Regions from separate parts of the Porphyromonas somerae genome, predicted to be linked through region 4. Evidence: riboswitches for the same ligand, from Rfam matches in the RefSeq annotation. Region 4 holds a riboswitch; each other region holds the start of a gene.
What was found. A riboswitch is a leader RNA that binds a small molecule or an ion and turns the genes downstream of it on or off. The one in region 4 is predicted to bind cobalamin.

Region 1 (3,153 bases), 430 kb from region 4:
CCACTACACGATCGGGGCTCATAAAGTCTTTGATCGCTGCCCCCTCCTTTAAGAATTCAGGGTTATTTGCCATGTCTAGCTCGAGTGTTGCGAGCCCTCGCTTGGCATACCCAGCCCTTATTATCTCCTCCACCCGATCTGTAGTCCCCACTGGTATGGTGCTCTTGGTCACCACCAATAGGTGCTTGGTGGCCAATTGTCCTATCTCCTCGGCTACAGCAAATACATACTGAAGGTCGGCTTCCCCGCCCTCGCCAGTAGGGGTGCCGACAGCAATAAAGAGGATGTCTACCTCATTGATCACCTCTCCCAAATCTGTGTAAAAGGAGAGACGTCCTTGGGCTCTATTCTTAGCCACTAGCTCGGCCAGTCCTGGCTCGTATATTGGTATTTCTCCCCTTCTGAGTGCTTCAATCTTGGTTTGATCCTTATCAATGCAGCAGACATTTACCCCCATCTCCGCAAAGCAGGTGCCACTCACTAGCCCCACATATCCTGTGCCAATAATCGCAATATTCATACTTACTTCTCTACCTCGTATTTACAATAGTTGCACTAAGGTACCAAGAATATATTGATTAATCCACTATAGTAACAGGGGTTACGCATTAGAAGTCTCAACAATAGGTGTTAGATTTGATTGAAAGTATCGTTTATATGGGCATAAGAGCACCCGCGAGGGTGCCACTCAGCTAGCCCCCGTGTCGGAGGGGCGAAAGCCCCGAACGACCGGCGGGGGCGGAGTAGACCAATCCTACGACCCTTGTGGTCGCACAACCTTTTGGGGGTGCGACCACAAGGGTCGATTGATATTATCGTACCATTTCCCCCCCGGTCTTCGGCTCTACGAGCCTTGACCGGGGGCTATCTGAATGGCACCCTGGCGGGTGCTGTTTTGGAACCTCCTCCAGAGGTCCTTAACCATAGGCACTCAGCTGAATTCCACTCGGTAAGGATTTTCTAATGCGCAACTCCTGCCTATTGATTTGTCTGGGCTGATGCACGAGAGGTTACTATTTTTTAGTGTAAAGTAGAGTGAGGTGTTGGTCGCTAAAACTGCTTTTATAATGAGCTGATATCCAATGCGGTATAAAGGCGTTAATTGAGTTGCAACTAAGCGTTTGCTTTGTTGCAACTCGCCGTTTGCTTAGTTGCAACTCGTCGATCGCTTAGTTGCATCTCAGTTTTGGCTGTGATCGCCTATTCTTTTTTCTGCTGGTGGGTGGCGTGTTGCGTGTTGTGGAAAATAAATCTTAATTTTTATTGTTTTTGTGTTTCTTTTGGGTACCTTTGCAGAAAGCAGATGGGTATGGTCACTTGTGTACGATGAGTGGCTATTTAATAGGGAATTTGGTGAGAATCCAAAACAGTTCCTGCTACCGTAATGTCTTGAGGAGGTAGGTTGCCTCCGCCTTTCAGATATTCTCTGAAGCCACTGGATTTACTCTGGGAAGGCTTTTCTATTGAAAGGGATAAGACTAAGTCGGGAGACCTGCCTACTTGCCTAGTATTTTTATGGATACTCTTGGCTCAGGAACAGGCTAGTATCCGTGTGTATTTATTTATCGTTATTATATTATGTGCTCACGTAAAAGGTGGAGTGTATGGCACGTGTTTGGGTGCCTGCTTTGCTGTGCTCTTTATGGGGTAGGTGCAGAGGCTCAGTCGCTTCCTAAGGATTCTATTCAGCTCTCGGATCAGCTGGAGGAGGTGGTGGTGACAGGAACAGGTACCCGCCATTATAGTGCGGTAGCACCAGTGCGTACAGAGGTGGTGTCGAAGCAAGACTTGATCAGCATCTCGGGGCATAATCTAGATGGTATTCTGACCACGATATCTCCTTCATTTGATGCTCTGAATAGTGGTATGGGAAGTGGAATCACTCTTGGCGGGCTAGGCAATAGCTACATCTTGGTGCTGGTGAATGGCCGTAGGCTACATGGCGATGTGGGTGGGCAAAACGACCTCGGCAAGATCAGTGCCTCTATGATAGAGAAGATCGAGATCGTCAAGGGGGCAGCCTCTACGCTTTATGGGTCGGATGCCATTGCGGGTGTAATCAATATCATCACCAAGGACTATACCGATACGCCGCTTTCAGTAGTCAATAGCACACGCCTAGGGTCGTATGGGCAATGGCAGCAGAATAATACCATTGCGTGGGGATACAAGACCTTTTCAAGCGTGACCCAATACTCTGGTGATAGGAGCAATGGTTGGCAAAATAGCACGCAGGAGCTTTACCGGAAGGAGCTTTACGAAAATAGCACTACGGAGACTACTAGTGCCTTTTATAATCATCGTATCCAGCAAGAGATCGCTTGGCGACCCAATAGGCAGTGGGAGGTGCGTGGCACAGGTATGCTCTACAAAAAGCGTATTTATCACAAGCCAGGGGGTCCACGGTGGAGACAGTTCAACCTGAGATACAATGACCAGGCAGCCAGTGTGGAGACCACCTACCGACCAAGTGCCTACCAGACCTTTAATCTCTTAGCTAGCTTTGACCGACACGCCTACCACTATGATTATTACAGTCGGTACCTAGATGAGTATTTACAGCCTGAGGTCCTAGATGATGGTAGGCTACATTATGTGCCGATGCCATTTTATTATCAGCCTGGAGAGTCGTCTTTGGAGAGCGACCAACGCCAATACCTACTTCATGCCAAGGGCTCTATGTACTTTGGCACGGACCATCAAGCTACCTTTGGTGTGGAGGGGATTGTGGACCATTTGATTGCTCCCAATCGTATGCCCAATGGCTCAGGATCGGCCTATACCCTCTCGGCTTATGCTCAGGATGAGTGGCAGGTAACTCCTCTATTTAATGTCACGGGTGGCGTGAGGTATTTATACCATAAAGCATTTGGTAGCCATATCACTCCAAAGCTCTCCCTGCAATACCGTTTTGGGGAGAGTGGGTTGCAACTCCGTGGTACCTATGGTCGAGGGTTCAAAACTCCAACCATTAAGGAGATCTACTACGAGTATCAGCGGACGATGATGAGTAAGCTAAGGGTCTATCTGGGTAATCCCGACCTGAAGCCTCAAGTATCAGATTACTTCTCTTTAGGCTTTAGCTATGACCCTAGCAAGAAGCTCTCGATGCATCTATACGGCTCTTATAATCAGCTCAATAATATGATTACC
Region 2 (3,153 bases), 1.3 Mb from region 4:
CTTGTCATTGGGTTTCAAAGCACCGCCTCCCTTCCATACATCGTTGCCCATCATGAATGGGAACTGACGTGCCAGTGCACTCCGTTGGTAGAGATATCGCTCATGCAACTGTTCGCCAACTAGTAGTGCCATCTCTCGTAGCGACTCCTTTAGCTTTTGGATAGATACGCTCAAGATCCGGCCAGAGTCGGCAACCGAACCGCACTCGCGCTCCGCAGCACGACGAGCCTCAATCGCCAGCCTTGGTAGGTTGATAGTGGTAAAGGAGAGATTGCCCCTGCCCACTGAACTTTGTATCCCATTGATATTCTCAAAGACACGGGTGCGACAACCCATCGTTGCAATCTCATACAGATAACGATTAGGATCATCGGCACGCCAAAGTTTATTTTGATTGAAGGGGGTGTCGAGGAATAGGAAGTTGGGGAAGAGTGCCCTTGCTGTGGTCTTGCACGCTTTTAGGAATAGATAGAAGTTGGGTGCTTCAAACTCTAGCTCGCCCCTCATCGCAGCATCAAAGTCGGTAATTGCCAATTCATAGTCACGCTCCGAATAAGAGACCCCCTCCTTCACCTTAAATATCTGAATGGGGAAAACTGGCACCTCACCTCCAGCTCCTAGTCCCTCCATCGTCGCTTCCATCAACTCCTCGATCACCATCTGCCCCTCGGCACTGGTATCGGTGCCGTAGTTAATCGAGCTAAAGACCACCTGGTTGCCGCCTCTGGAGTGCATCGTATTGAGATTGTGGATAAATCCCTCCATCGCCTGGTGCGTATCTCGCCTGGTTAGTTCGCGAGCCTCCGCCACCATCATCTCCAGATCTTCGTAGGCGATAGCATCGTTAGTCACCTTGGAGAGCTCATCATATAGCCCGCGAATCTCCCCCGCACTCGGCATGATGTTGCCTACAGCGTCGGTAATCATCGTTCGCAGTGCCTTCCTCTCAAGGTTCCCCTCACCACTTCTAGCCTTTACCATAAAGGGAATCAGCTCTGCCAAGTGCTTCACAAACGACTTGTATACCCCAGGTGCCATAAAGTAGTCAAAGGCGGGGATTGCCTGCCCTCCGTGCTGCTCATTTTGATTGGTTTGGAAAATGATCGTTGCAAGAGTGGCGTAGCTCTGGATGCTCTGAGGAGTACGGATACTCCCATTCTTTGTGTGGAAACCCCGTTCGTAGAGATCCTTCAGATCGTACTGTACACAAGTGGTGGTCTTGGTGGGGTAGTAGTCGAGGTCGTGTATGTGGATATCCCCACGCCTGTGTGCTTCGGCAAATTCGGGGGAGAGTAGATAGCGGTAGGCATAGTCCTTGGAGACCTCACTCGCGAAGGTCATCATCTGACCAGCTGGAGTGTGGCTACTCATATTGGCATTGCTCAGATTGATATCATTTTCATCGATCCGTACAATCCCATCAAAAGACTTCTTGAGGTCGGTGCGTTTGTGCCGCTGCGTATTGCGCCACTCCCTATAGATAATGTAGCGCTTCGCCACATCGGGGCGCACCTTCATCAGCTCGCCCTCCACAATGTCTTGTACCTCCTCTACCGAAATGGTAGTCTGCTCTATGTGCGACAATACCTGGCAAGTTACCTGCTGTACCTCACCATAATTATCTCCGTTGCCACTCGCTACGTAGGCCTTGAGAATAGCGTTTTCAATCTTAGAGGGGGTAAATGGCTCCTGCACGCCATCCCTCTTAATGATGTAAAGAACTGGATTATTCATATTACTTTAACTCCCGAAAGTTGATTAAATAGGTTTTATAATACGGTAAAATGCATCTGTCGGTCTTCTGACTTATCTCATACACCTCCGTACCTTCCCGCCCACATGGGCAGTGGCAAACGATCGGGGTGCTGTCAAGGCTTCTCAGCCCATCAAGACTTACAGCAGCGGGTACTGTACTGGACTCACACCAGTTTCCCAAGAGGTGAACTCTATCACCTCCACAAATGCACTACAAAGATACCTATTTTTATAGACCTGATAGCATTATATTCAGAAACAAAAATCCTCGGCAGTAACGCCGAGGATATAAAGAAAGTGGAGAATACCGGACTCGAACCGGTCACCTCTACAATGCCATTGTAGCGCTCTAGCCAGATGAGCTAATTCCCCATACTCCCTACAAAGATAACAATAATTAATGATGATAACAATTTATGTCCTGAAAAAGCAGATAAGCCGAAGAATGAGCTCATCCTTCGGCTTATCTATTACTGTTCAGTTAAGTATTTATGGAATAGGGAAGATAAAAGGTTCGCTACCGTTATTTACGAACTTTGCACCACTAGGCATGCTTAGGTGCTTTTGGCTCTTACTCCAATCCCATAGCATAGACTCGTCCTCTGTGATTTCACCTGTTTCTACATTTCTCTTTTTACCATTGAGAGGGTAGTATAGAAGTAGGTTATCATCATTGGCATCTACTAGCTTCCAGGTGTTGTCGAGGATCTCCTTGTCGGTACGTGCCGACTTCCAGAAGCGTACCTCACGAATCAGCTCATTGCTACCGCCAATCCAGAAACCAGTGAGTCCATAAGCTCCAGTACGGATCTCGCGCTCTATGACTTTCACACCATTGACATATACTGAATTAGCCTTACCATCGTACTTAAAGCCGAGCATATACCAGGTATTTGGCTCTGCTGCCAAAGCTTCCTCAGGAATATCAATCTGTGAATTTCCAGTCTTTATCTGTAGCTGATTAGGCTTAATAGTTACGTCACCAAAGCGAATGTAGATCTCGTCGTTCATACTAGAGCCTGTTACCAGCTTGGTACCACAGATTGAGCGGTTATTTTCATTATATGAAGCTCTATTCACCATCACTTCAAGTGTCCAAGTGTCTACCTTAAAGTCGTTGGGGAACATAGATCCATCCTCCGAGCCAGAGCCAACTATTCTAAGAGCCTTTGTGCTGATTCTCTGCTCTAGGACAAGAAGAACCTCGCTCTCGGCATCAATAATGCACTTATTTGAGTTTGTCAACTTTATAGGAAGAGCATAAGTGTACGCAGGATTAAAGACGAGGTCTTTAATTTTCAAGCCCAAAGATTTGATGGATTCGCCACTTTCGAAAGCTATCTCTTTATCTATGCTATACATCTCTGCAGGCAACATTACATAGGTAGTCCCATGAGC
Region 3 (3,153 bases), 1.2 Mb from region 4:
TCGCAATGGCCGGTGGAATGCCACTGATCAGATCGGCTTCGGGCTTTGCCATTTTGCTGACAAACTGACGTGCGTAGACGCTTAGGCTCTCTACATACCTTCGCTGTCCCTCGGCATAGAGCGTATCAAAGGCGAGCGACGACTTACCGCTACCGCTCAGCCCTGTAATCACAATCAATTGGTCGCGCGGGATATCTAGCGACACCCCCTTGAGGTTATGCACCCTTACCCCCTTAAGTATGATATCATTCATTATATATATACACTTGAAATATCTACAAAACTACTAAAATTATCAGAGCCACTACCCAGTGCCCCATTTTATTGTGCAAAATAGTCGGTTACTTGCAAAATAATAGGTACCTTTGCGGTTGCGTTTCACCCCGTAGGGTCGTGTACCCGTGTCGGGAGACCGTGGGGCGCAGAGTTTAATCACTAATTATTTACAAATCAAAGATGGCAACAGTTATCAGATTGCAAAGACACGGTCGCAAGGGTTACCCTGTATACAAGATTGTAGTGACCGACAAGCGTGCCCCTCGTGATGGCCGCTTCGTAGAGATTTTGGGGACTTATAACCCTAATACCCACCCAGCAACTATCGACCTGAAGTTCGATAGAGCACTCTATTGGGTGAACGTGGGTGCCACCCCATCCGATACCGCACGCAGCATCCTCTCACGCGAAGGTGTGATGATGATGAAGCACCTACAAGGCGGTGTGAAGAAGGGTGTATTTTCAGAGGAAGAGGCTCAGAAGCGCTTTGAGGCGTGGAAGCAAGGCAAGAACTCTGAGGTAGCTCAGATCAAGAGCAAGGACGAGGCAGCTAAGCGTGAAGCAGCTAAGAAAGCACTAGAGGCTGAGCGTGAGGTGAATAAGGCTCGTGAGGCTGCTCTAGCTGAGAAGAAGGCTGAGGAGGAGAAGGCAAAGGCAGAAGCTGAAGCAGCTGCAAAGGCTGAGGCAGAGGCTGCTACCGAAGCTGAGGCTCCAGCAGAGGAGGCTCCCGCTACTGAAGAGTAAGCGACGTCGCCTAGCATACAAAAAGGGGTGGTGCAACCAACAGTTGCACCACCCCTTTATATTTAAGCAGCTCGCCTACGTGAGATGCACTCTACAGAACATAAATTTCAAATAGATCATTTGAATCTACGGCCTAACTATTCTCTTTGATATTTAGGACAATTTGAAATCTTTTGGTTACATTTGCAAAGAATATAAGATGTTAACGGTGCCATAACCCTATCCTTAGGGCGATTGGTGAAAAGGAAACTAGGTGCAAATCCTAGACAGTACCCGCTGCTGTAAGCTCCAAATAGCTTAGCTAATCTATCAAAATACCACTTAGAGCATAGTGTCTCTTGGGAAGGTGTGCGAAAGCTGGAGTAAGTCAGAAGACCTGCCGATAACTGCTTTAATGGCTTCCGAGGCACTGAAGCATTAGAGATAGAGGGATACTTATTAAGCTTACAATGTTGCATTGGCAACGGCTAATTCTAGAGAAACAAAAACATAATTAACTCCTAAACTCTAGTCAACCTGCTACTCTATTACATCTCCGCACGAAAGCCATTTGACACTGAATAAATGTATTCAGCGATCGCCATACCAATGGAGGCTGCTGATTATAAGAAACTTAGAATAGATGTAATGAGTATGAGAACAAAGAAAGTCTGGCTATTTCTAGCACTGGTGGGCCTCTTATTCTCGGGTTGCTATCGATACGATGATTGTGACCTATGGGGAGAGATTGCAAATATCAAGAAGGAGATTGCCCAAACAAAAGCTGACATCTCTACCCTGCAAAAGGTGGTGAAAGCACAGCAAGAGAAAAAGACCATTGATGAGATCAATGAGATTGATGGCGGCTACGAAATCAAATTCAATGACGGAACAAAAGTCACCATCAAAAATGGCTTAGATGCCCCTGAACTTGGGATCCAGGAGGAAGAGGGCATATATTACTGGACACTTGGTGGCAAAGACCAATGGCTCAAAGATAAGAATGGCAATAAAATTCCTGTTGCTGGAAAAGACGGCAAGGATGGAGTAGATGGTCAAGATGGTCACTCACCTGTTATAGGGGTGGATAAAGATGGTTACTGGACCCTAGATGGCGAAAGGATCAAGAACGATCAGGGTAAGGAGATACAAGCTGTGGGAAAAGATGGCGACTCCTTTTTCCAATCTGTCCGAAATGAAAGCAATGCAGTGGTATTTGTCCTTGCCAATGGGGAGGAGATTACTATCCCAAAAACAGGATTTGAGATATTTGCCTTTGAGAAGCCTGAAGGAGAGTACCACTATCACGTATTCAAATTCAATGAAGCAAGGAATATTAAGCTGACCGCTGAGGATATAGCTACTATTGAGGAGATTAAGGTGCCAGAAGGGTGGAGCCTTCAAATCAATGCCCAAAAGAAAATGGTTCGCATCAAAGCACCAAAGCAAACACCAGGGCAATCATACAATGGTGGAATCATCACCCTGATGGGGCTAGGAAGAAATGGTGCTACCTACCTTGCTTCAATTGAGGTGATTGCATCGATTGACTATACAGATCCTGCAGGCACCTTTGTAGTATGCGAAGGGAATATGACCACAGTCAATGGTACCATAGTCTATTACGACAAGAATAATAATGAGTATCTCAATATCTTTGAGAATGCCAATAACCATTTGGAGATAGGCAATGTGGTCCAAGACATGTATATGGCAAATGGCAAGATCTATCTCATCACACAAAATGGTGACCGCATGAATGGTGCTGGACGCTTTGTGGTGTGTGATGCCCGTACTATGAAGATGGAGTATGCCGATTCGTTTGTATTCAAATCTCCTAAGGGAGAGGGCACATGGCCACAGCACATAGTGATCTGCAATGATTCTCTTGGATATGTACAATGGTCCGATAGCAATATGGAGCAGACCTCTGGTATCATCAAGATTGTCTATAAAAATAGGAAACTAAAGATAGATAAGACCGTAGAGGGAACCTTTGGAAAGTTTACCACAGAGGGGGCTATCAAAACCCGTCTCGTCTTCTCTCGCGGAAAAGTTTACGCTGCCTGTGGACACGGGATGGTTATCATTGATCCTAAAACTAACTCTATCAGCAAGCGTCTAGAGTACAAGGGGCGTCAGGCGAAAGGTATC
Region 4 (3,153 bases):
TAGTCGGGACCTACCACCAATACCTCTCCTAGTTGCTTATAATCCTCCTTTAGCTGAATGGTTACAGAGCTATTCTTGGAGAGGTTCACCCTTTTATGAGTGGTTTTATAGCCGAGTAGTGAGGCACGGAGTAGGTAGCTGCCCGACTTCAAGTTGAGCGAGAAGCTACCAGTCTGATCGGCTGCTGCTACATTGCCTTTGCCTTCTATGGCAATAACTGCGTAAGGTAGTGGATGATTTTTTTCATCCACTACCTGACCATTTATCTTGTAAGTCTGAGCTGTCGCAATAGAAGCAGTCAGAACTAGTACAAGCGAAAGAAATAGTCTATTAATCATCAGCGTGCATCTTTTCACCCGTTACCTCATAGACTTTTTTCTTCTCTCCAATGAGCAGTCTTCTATATTGAGAGTAGAAGTCTATTTTGTCGTTGAGGATCTGTTGTAGCTCAGGTAGTTCGCCTAGTCCTTCGAGCCTTAGTTCTACCTCAAATCCCGCCTTGGTTAAGTTTTCCTTCCAATCCTCGGCGATATCCTCCTTGGCATGCTCCCCAGCCACAATCATAAGAGGACGAAGTACCACCTTCTTTAGTCCTGTAGCCTTAAGTCTTTGAAGTGCTTGCTCGTAGTAAGGGTAGCCCTCTACGCAGCCGATGATCACATTAGGGTGCCCACTTAACATCAGCATGTGGTCCAGCATCGCGTATTGTGCAGTAGCCACATCGTAGGTGCCGTGACCTACCCAAATAGTTGCCATATCTGGTTGGCTATCAGCCGTGATAAGCTTGATTAGCTTTTCGTAGTCTGCTTCGTGGAATAGTAGCGGAGTTGCCACTCTTATCTTCTTAAAGTTAAAGGGTAGGTGGGCTACTTCACGGATTACCGAGGTGACCTCTACGCCATTGGTAATAGAAGTGGAGATCACTAGCACATGGGTATAACCTTCATTGTGTAGTTGCTGTAGGGCCTCAGTAGGATTGAGTTTGATGATCCCCTTATTATCCTTTAGACGTTTGATGATGATACGAGAGGTATAGGCTTCACGTACCTCAAGATTGGGGTGACGCTCCTTAACTGCCTTATTAATGGCATCAAGTGTCACAGCTCTGGTATCATCGTGTGTGGTACCGAAGTGTGTGATTAAGATGGCCCCTTTATCGCCCTCCTGTAAATTTTCAAATAGAGGGTCCTCAATAAACACCTTGTTTTGAGCACTCACCTGCTGATGGCATAGCATAGAGATAAGAACTGCCATAGTTCCTAGCAATAATTTCCTCATAAGTCTGAAATGGTTTCCGACATCAATATAACAGCACTCTGCACCCCGGAGCACCACAATACACACTATGATATGGCAGGTTTCCTGACTTGCTTTACCTTGGAATACCTTCCCACCTGATAAGGCAGTGGTAAATATGAATATCCAAAGCTTATTTCAAAGCTCACAGTAGCGGGCACTGCTCCAGACTTTCACTGGATTCCCTTTTATAGGCTATCTAAAGAATAGGATAACCTATCACCATATCTATTTATCTACCTACAAAGATAGTAATATTTAGGGTACTTAACAAATATTGGGAAAGGTTTGGGGTGCCTTTGGCGGAGGGGTGCCTCATCGGACAAGTCGGACAGGTCGGACGAGTCGGAGCACCCGACAGGGTGCCACTCAGATAGCCCCCGGCCGGGGTCGTGGGGGTGGGCGGTCATTGATCCCCCATTCATCGGGCTGACGCCCTCGAATGGGGGGCTAGGATCCGTCGGACCTCTGTGAGGTCCTTCTCCGGCCTGTCCGACTTGTCCGATAAGGCGTTATGCAAGGGTCGTGGGGTGGGGGTGTCCTCGTTTCCCGCCGGTCGTTCGGGGGCGAATGCCCCCTCCGACACGGGGGCTATCTGAATGGCACCCTGTCGGGTGCTCCGACCTGTCCGATCTGTCCGACCTGTCCGATGAGATACCTCTACAGATTACTTAGCTGGTAGCGGTAATGGCCACCTGGGAAGATGGAGAAGCGTTCGATGAGGCCATTGATGCCGATGGGGGCGGGCTCCATCGCGATGCGGAGGTACTCATCGTAACTGTTGGGGAGTCGCTCCTCGGGCAACTGCATCAGTGGCAATAGCTTCGTTTCGCCATTCGTCAACTGGATCCGCAGATGCGTCATATCGCTGAGCTCTGGACCTCGCCACTGCTGCTGCTCCGGGGCATAACAGCGCACCTCAGGCAGACCAACACAGTAGAGCGTCCCCCCCTTCTCCAATGGGGTGAGCGGATAGTAGTGCATCTCATGTCTCCGATCCGACACCTTAGAGTAGGGGTACCCAAAGAGCCCCCCATCCTCCCGATCCTTAGGGAACCCCAGCTCGATACGCTCCATCGACAACCCCTTGGTATCCACCTCTAGGAGTGCCACCGATGGTGCCAACTGAGGATAGAGGATAATGGTACGATCCGTCTCCTCTTGTCGAGGCAACTGTCGCTGTAGGTGCCCCACCAATGGGATCAAAAATGGCCGATGCTCTGGGCGTGACAAAGGGATAAAATAGGTGAGTCGCAGCAACGCCTGCTTGCTACGGATCTGCTGAAATGTCTCCTCCTGAATACCGATCCCCTCCTCATTAGCGATGAAAAAGAATTCATAGGTGCTCTGATCCAGTACCACTGGGTCACTACACGCCAGCTGACGCCAACTGAGGTTTCTATCCGCGCCCTTGTAGCGTAGCCGCCCATTGTACACCACCTCTCCTCTCAGGTTGGTGGCAATCAGACGTAGCGAGGTGATCTTTCCGAAGTGCTCTTCCGTCCCCTCTGGCAAGAGCAGTTCGGGACGACTAAAAACAACCGCCACCTTACCCTGACCAGGGTCAGGATAAGGTGCGTCAAATATTAAGTCAGTACAACTAGTCTGAAAGAGGGATAGCAGTAGTAAACAGCAGATCCCTGCACCATAGGAAAGCGGTCTCATTCCTAATTATAACGGAGCTAGTTCAGTATCGTAGCTGTGTACCTGCCAGTTATTGATCTTCACCCAAGCGACTTGATATCCTTCGGAACAGTTAGGACAGCGGCGTACCTTCAGCTCCACGGTGAAGTCGTGGTCACAGTAGAGATTGATATCGGCACCATCTTTAGCTGCACTCATCAGTAGCCCAATCAG

Region 1: linked by a shared signal. The riboswitch ahead of MWL85_RS00800 (TonB-dependent receptor plug domain-containing protein) and the one ahead of MWL85_RS02720 (sirohydrochlorin cobaltochelatase) in region 4 are both predicted to bind cobalamin.
Region 2: linked by a shared signal. The riboswitch ahead of MWL85_RS08920 (anaerobic ribonucleoside triphosphate reductase) and the one ahead of MWL85_RS02720 (sirohydrochlorin cobaltochelatase) in region 4 are both predicted to bind cobalamin.
Region 3: linked by a shared signal. The riboswitch ahead of MWL85_RS09290 (DUF5074 domain-containing protein) and the one ahead of MWL85_RS02720 (sirohydrochlorin cobaltochelatase) in region 4 are both predicted to bind cobalamin.

The regions. Positions count from the first base shown of each region.
Region 1 is NZ_AP025559.1:204,336-207,488, forward strand. Features, by position in the region: gene MWL85_RS00795 (UDP-glucose dehydrogenase family protein) at 1-520, opposite strand, end outside; cobalamin riboswitch at 1,289-1,514, shown strand; gene MWL85_RS00800 (TonB-dependent receptor plug domain-containing protein) at 1,579-3,153, shown strand, end outside.
Region 2 is NZ_AP025559.1:2,067,458-2,070,610, reverse strand. Features, by position in the region: gene MWL85_RS08920 (anaerobic ribonucleoside triphosphate reductase) at 1-1,734, opposite strand, end outside; cobalamin riboswitch at 1,775-1,978, opposite strand; tRNA gene MWL85_RS08915 (tRNA-Ala) at 2,054-2,127, opposite strand; gene MWL85_RS08910 (BT_3987 domain-containing protein) at 2,245-3,153, opposite strand, start outside.
Region 3 is NZ_AP025559.1:2,177,644-2,180,796, reverse strand. Features, by position in the region: gene uvrA (excinuclease ABC subunit UvrA) at 1-253, opposite strand, end outside; gene MWL85_RS09295 (30S ribosomal protein S16) at 457-1,020, shown strand; cobalamin riboswitch at 1,210-1,418, shown strand; gene MWL85_RS09290 (DUF5074 domain-containing protein) at 1,654-3,153, shown strand, end outside.
Region 4 is NZ_AP025559.1:635,013-638,165, forward strand. Features, by position in the region: gene MWL85_RS02715 (TonB-dependent receptor) at 1-338, opposite strand, end outside; gene MWL85_RS02720 (sirohydrochlorin cobaltochelatase) at 331-1,278, opposite strand; cobalamin riboswitch at 1,336-1,533, opposite strand; gene MWL85_RS02725 (hypothetical protein) at 1,957-2,961, opposite strand; gene MWL85_RS02730 (FimB/Mfa2 family fimbrial subunit) at 2,968-3,153, opposite strand, start outside.